2 regions of the Streptomyces sp. NPDC096013 genome follow, and region 1 is predicted to be linked to the other one. Evidence: predicted binding sites of a transcription regulator. Region 1 holds the regulator's gene; the other holds the start of a gene.
The links. Region 1 encodes HspR, which represses chaperone genes until heat shock. Its sites were predicted from a motif close to TTGAGNNNNNNNNNCTCAA; they were not measured.
Positions count from the first base shown of each region.

Region 2: the regulator HspR is predicted to act here: its motif matches at 1,766-1,784, upstream of dnaK (molecular chaperone DnaK).

Region 1 covers NZ_JBIWGK010000011.1:5,825-9,032, reverse strand. The annotation lists gene ACIRB1_RS31470 (substrate-binding domain-containing protein) at 1-720, opposite strand, end outside; gene ACIRB1_RS31465 (heat shock protein transcriptional repressor HspR) at 1,027-1,479, opposite strand; gene dnaJ (molecular chaperone DnaJ) at 1,485-2,672, opposite strand; gene grpE (nucleotide exchange factor GrpE) at 2,733-3,208, opposite strand, start outside.
Region 2 covers NZ_JBIWGK010000001.1:966,476-969,683, reverse strand. The annotation lists gene ACIRB1_RS04235 (DUF2201 family putative metallopeptidase) at 1-1,234, shown strand, start outside; gene ACIRB1_RS04230 (OsmC family protein) at 1,289-1,714, shown strand; gene dnaK (molecular chaperone DnaK) at 1,830-3,208, shown strand, end outside.

The DNA of each region.
Region 1 (3,208 bases):
CATCGCGTCGTTGGCGGAGTACACGGCGGCGATGTTGCCCTTGCCGAGCTTGCCGATCGCCTCGGTCATCTCCTTCTGGGCCACGACCGGGTCCCAGGCCTTGGTGTTGTAGCTCTCGGCGATCGTCACCTTGCCCTGCAACTCGGACAGCGCGCCGCCCTTGAACACCGCGGCGTTGGGGTCGGTGGGCGAGCCGTTGATCATCACGATCTTGTCGGAGGTGTCCACGTTGCCGCCCAGCGCCTCGAGCAGGGAGCGGCCCTGCACCTCGCCGACCAGTTCGCCGTCGAAGGAGACATACGCGTCGACCGGGCCCTCGGCGAGACGGTCGTAGGCGATGACCGGGATGCCGGCCGCCTTGGCCTTCGCCACCATCGTCCGGATGGCGTGCGAGTCGACGGCGTCGAGCACGATGATGTCGACCTTCTCGTCGATCATCTTCTGCATCTGCTTGTCCTGGACGGACGCGACGCCACCGGCGTTCTCGTACTCGGCCTTGCCCTTGTTCGCGGTGAGTTCCTGGATCTTCGCCTTCATGATCGGGTAGTCGAACTCCGCGTACCGCGTGTTCGTCTTCTCCGGCATGAGCACGCCCACCGTGATGTCGTTGCCCTTCGCCGGAGTCGCGTCCGAGCTGCTCCCCGAGGAGTTGAGGACGCCACAGGCGGCCAGGGGGAGGGCCAGCGAGAACGCGGCCACGGGTATGGCGATACGACGCATTGGGGTGCTCACTTCTGGTGCCGTCCGGACGAGGGTGCAGCATTGCAACCCAGGTGACTGAAAAGCCAACGCGGATGCGACCACCGCCGTCAAGCGGAACCACTTAACGAGATGGCAACGCCACGTTCCGTTCGGCATGTGGAGACCTCGCGAAATCACCTTCAAACACCCTTTACGGACCCTCCATCCAGCGGAAGTTCATGAAAGGGCAAAGATCGGCGCGACCGACTCCGCCCTCTCCGCGCCAGGCGGCATGCGGAAGGGGCCCGGAGAAAACTCCGGGCCCCTTCCGTGTGTGCGTGGACGTCAGTCCGAGGACTGCTGCCGCTTCGGCCGCCACACCACCAGCGCACTGGTCTGCTGGACCTCCTGGTACGGCACCAGGTCGCGCCGGTACGACGCGTGCACCGCGGCCTCGCGCTGCTGCATCGTCGCCGCCGCGCCCTCGACCGCCGACTGGAGCTCGGCGACGCGCTGTTGGAGCGCGACCACCTGGTTCTCCAGCTCGATGATGCGCTTGATGCCCGCCAGGTTGATGCCCTCGGTCTGCGACAACTGCTGGACGGTGCGCAGCAGTTCGATGTCGCGGGCCGAGTAGCGCCGGCCGCGCCCGGCCGTGCGGTCCGGGGAGACCAGGCCGAGGCGGTCGTACTGACGCAGCGTCTGCGGGTGCAGGCCGGAGAGCTGGGCCGCCACCGAGATGACGTAGACCGGGGTCTCCTCGGTCAGCTCGTACGGGTTGCGTCGACGGCCGTCCATCACTCTCATGCTCCCTTCGCGGCCTGGAACAGCTCCGCCCGCGGGTCCTCTCCCGCGGTCGCCTCTCTGTACGCCTCCAGTGCGTCACGAGCATTCCCCGTGACGTCCTTCGGGACACTCACCTCGACCGTGACGAGGAGGTCGCCCCGCGTGCCGTCCTTGCGGACCGCGCCCTTGCCCCGGGCGCGCATCGTCCGGCCGTTCGGCGTGCCCGGGGGCAGCTTCAGCGTCACCGGGGGCCCGCCCAGGGTGGGCACCCTGACCTCGCCGCCGAGTGCCGCCTCGGCGAACGTCACCGGGACCGTCACCGTGAGGTTGTCGTCCTTGCGGCCGAACACCGGGTGCGCGTCGACATGCACCATGACGTACAAGTCGCCCGCGGGTCCGCCGCGTTCGCCCGGTGCGCCCTTGCCGCGGAGCCGGATGCGCTGGCCGTCCGTGACCCCCGCGGGGATCCGGACCTGCATGGTCCGGGACGACTTGGCGCGCCCGCTGCCCTTGCACTCGACGCAGGGGTGCTCGGCGATGAGGCCGCGGCCCTTGCAGTCGGGGCACGGGTCGGTGAGGGAGAAGCCGCCGCCGGAGCCGCGCGCCACCTGGCCGGTGCCGACGCAGGTCGGGCACACGCGCGGTGTGCCGTTCTTGTCGCCGGTGCCCGAACAGGCCTTGCAGGGCTGCTGCGAGGACATCCGCAGCGGCACCGTGGCCCCTTCGATCGCTTCCGTGAAGCTGAGCGTGACCTCGGACTCGATGTCCTGGCCGCGCCTGGGCTGGGTACGGGTCGTGCCCGCGCCACCCCGGTTGAACAGGCCCCCGAAGACGTCACCGATCCCGCCGCCGAAGCCGCCGGCACCCCCGGCGCCACCGCCCTGGGCGCCGCCTCCGAAGAGGTCGCCCAGGTCGAAGTTGAAGTTGCCGCCGCCCGCGCCGCCCGGCCCCGGGCGGAAGCCGCCGTTGCCGAACAGGGCGCGGGCCTCGTCGTACTCCTTGCGCTTCTTGGGGTCACCGAGGATGTCGTTGGCCTCGGAGATCTCCTTGAAGCGCTCCTCGGCCTTGGCGTTGCCCTTGTTGGCGTCCGGGTGGAACTCGCGGGCGAGCTTCCGGTACGCCTTCTTGATCTCGGCCTCGGTGGCGTCCTTGGGGACGCCGAGGACCTTGTAGTAGTCCTTCTCGATGAAGTCCTTGGTGCTCATCCTCGACGTCCCTCCTTTCCTCTGGTGCTACTCGCCGTGCGAGTCCCGTGGGGTGCGATGTCAGCCCTCGTCCGGGCCACCGCTCTCCTTGTCGTCGTCCGCCGTCTCGGCGGCGTCCGAGGACTCCGCCTTGCCGGTCTGCGCGGCGCCGGGCTGCGGCTCCGCGACCGCCACCCGCGCGGGGCGGATGGTGCGCTCGCCGATGCGATACCCGGGCTGGAGGATCGCCACGCAGGTCGTCTCCGTGACGTCCGGCGCGTACGAGTGCATCAGGGCCTCGTGGATCGTCGGGTCGAAGGGCTCGCCCTCCTTGCCGAACTGCTGAAGCCCCATCTTCGCCGCGGCGGTCTCCAGGGATTCGCCCACCGACTTGAAACCGCCGACGAGTTCACCGTGTTCCCGCGCGCGACCGATGTCGTCGAGCGTGGGCATCAGTTCGGTCAGGAGGCTCGCCACGGCGATCTCCTTGACCGCGATCCGGTCGCGCTCGACCCGGCGGCGGTAGTTCTGGAACTCGGCCTGGAGCCGCTGGAGGT
Region 2 (3,208 bases), on a different contig from region 1:
GACCCGGACCATGTCGGTCGCGATGGACCTGGCCGGCGGTCGCCGCGACTCGATGTACGGCGGGCCCACCCGACTCCAGCCCTGGGAAAGGGCGTTGAGCTGGTTCGTCTCCTCCTACCCGCTCCTCGGCGGCATCGCGGCCGGCATCAAGGTCGTCGCCGACGCCGAACTCGCCCGCGCCCACGGCATCTCCGTCGCCGCCGTCGACACCGGCGCCGCAGAGATCTACATCAACCCGCTGCGCTCGTTCGACGACGAGGAATGGCGGTTCGTCCTCGCCCACGAGATGCTGCACGCCGCACTGCGCCACGGCGACCGCTGCGGCACCCGCGACCCGCTCCTGTTCAACATCGCCGCCGACTACGTCATCAACGGCTGGCTGCGCGAGATGGACGTCGGCCGGATGCCCGAAGGCCTGCTGTACGACCCGGAGTTGAAGGACCTCTCCGCCGAGGAGGTCTACGACCGGATCGCCGGCGACCTGCGCCGGACACGCCGGCTGGCCACCCTGCGCGGCAAGGGCGCCGGCGACATCCTCGGCGGCCCGCTCGGCAGTGCGCGCGACTACGTGGACCTCGACGAGTTCTACCGGCGCGGCCTCGCCCGCGGCCTGGACCTGCACCAGCAGCACGAACGCGGCTTCCTGCCCGGCGGGCTGGTCGAGGAGATCCGCACGCTGAGCCATCCGCCGCTGCCGTGGGACGCACGACTGGCCCGCTGGTTCGACGAGTTCGTGCCGCGCCCCGAGCCCGTCCGGTCGTACGCCCGCCCCTCGCGCCGCCAGTCCTCCACGCCCGACATCCCGCGCGCCGGTCACTGGTTCCCACCGGAGGAGATCGCCCGCTGCACCTTCGGCGTCGTCCTCGACACCTCCGGCTCCATGGACCGCACCCTCCTCGGCAAGGCGCTGGGCGCGATCGCCTCGTACGCCGAGGCCCGTGACGTACCGGCCGCCCGGGTCGTGTTCTGCGACGCGGCCCCGCACGACGCGGGCTATGTGGCGGTCACCGACATCGCGGGCCGGGTCCGCGTCCACGGGCGCGGCGGTACGGTCCTTCAGCCCGGCATCGACCTGCTCCAGCGCGCCGACGACTTCCCGCCGGGCGCGCCCGTCCTCGTCATCACGGACGGCTGGTGCGACGTGCTGCGGGTGCGGCGCGAACACGCCTATCTGATACCGCAGAACGCTCGTCTGCCGTTCACCGCCCGCGGGCCGGTCTTCCGCGTGCGCTGAACAGGAATGTGATCGGATGGGCACCGAACGACATCCGCATCGAAAGGAATCACCGTGGCAACCACGCGCACCGCACACACCGTCTGGGAAGGCAACCTCCTCCAGGGCAGCGGAGACGTCACCTTCGACTCGTCAGGCATCGGCGTACAGCCGGTGTCCTGGGCGTCGCGCGCCGAGCAGGCCAACGGCAAGACCAGCCCCGAGGAACTGATCGCCGCCGCGCACTCCAGCTGCTTCTCGATGGCGCTGTCCCACGGCCTGGCCGGCGCGGGCACCCCGCCCACCCGTCTGGAGACCAAGGCCGACGTCACCTTCCAGCCCGGCGAGGGCATCACCGGCATCCACCTGACCGTCCGCGGCGAGGTCCCCGGCCTGGACGCGGACGGCTTCAAGGCCGCCGCCGAGGACGCCAAGAAGAACTGCCCGGTCAGCCAGGCCCTCGCGGGCACGACGATCACGCTGACGGTGGAATCCGCCTGACCCCCGCCACCGCTCCCGCTCGATGCCGCGCCCGGAAAACCGGGTGCGGCATTGACATTCCCGTACTCAAGTTTTGTGCTGGAGATCGGGCAGCGCCTGGCGGAAGGGGACGGCGATGGGACGCGCGGTCGGAATCGATCTGGGGACCACGAACTCGGTGGTCGCGGTGCTGGAGGGCGGCGAGGCGACAGTGGTCGCCAACGCCGAGGGGGCGAGGACCACCCCCTCGGTCGTGGCCTTCGCGAAGAACGGCGAGGTGCTGGTCGGCGAGGTCGCCAAACGGCAGGCCGTGACGAACATCGAGCGCACCGCGCGCTCGGTGAAACGCCACATGGGAGACACAGCGTGGCGGTTCCCGGACACAGGCGCCATCGACGGAACGCGGTACCGCGCCCAGGAGTTGTCGGCGCGCGTGCTGCAGAAACTGAAGCGGGACGCGGAGGCCTATCTCGGCGAGGACGTCACCGACGCCGTGATCACCGTCCCCGCCTACTTCGACGACTCCCAGCGCCAGGCCACCAAGGAGGCCGGCGAGATCGCGGGCCTGAAGGTGCTGCGGATCATCAACGAACCGACCGCCGCCGCGCTCGCCTACGGCCTGGACCGGGGCGAGGAGCAGACCGTGCTGGTCTTCGACCTCGGCGGCGGCACCTTCGACGTGTCGCTGCTGGAGATCGGCGACGGCGTCATCGAGGTCAAGGCCACCAACGGCGACACGCATCTCGGCGGCGACGACTGGGACCAACGGGTCGTCGACCACCTCGTGAAGAAGTTCAAGGGGCAGTACGGCGTCGACCTCGGCAAGGACAAGATGGCGCTCCAACGCCTGCGCGAGGGAGCGGAGAAGGCGAAGATCGAGCTGTCCTCGTCCTCCGAGACGACGATCAACCTGCCCTACATCACCGCCTCCGCCGACGGCCCGCTGCACCTCGACGAGAAGCTGACCCGCGCCGGGTTCCAGGAACTCACCGCCGATCTGCTGGACCGCTGCAAAACCCCCTTCCACCAGGCGGTCAAGGACGCCGGCATCAAGCTCTCCGCCGTCGACCACGTCATCCTCGTCGGCGGCTCGACCCGGATGCCCGCCGTCACCGACCTCGTCAAGGAACTCACCGGCAAGGACCCGCACAAGGGCGTCAACCCGGACGAGGTCGTGGCGGTCGGCGCGGCGCTCCAGGCCGGGGTCATCCGCGGCGACGTGAAGGACGTCCTGCTGCTCGACGTCACTCCGCTGTCCCTGGGCATCGAGACCAAGGGCGGCATCATGACGACGCTCATCGAACGCAACACGACCATCCCGACCCGGCGTTCGGAGATCTTCACCACCGCCACCGACAACCAGCCCTCGGTCGGCATCCAGGTGTATCAGGGCGAGCGTGAGATCGCCGCGTACAACAAGAAGCTGGGCGTCTTCGACCTCACGGGTCTGCCGCCCGCCCCGCGCGGGGTCCCGCAGATCGAGGTCGCCTTCGACATCGACGCGAACGGCATCAT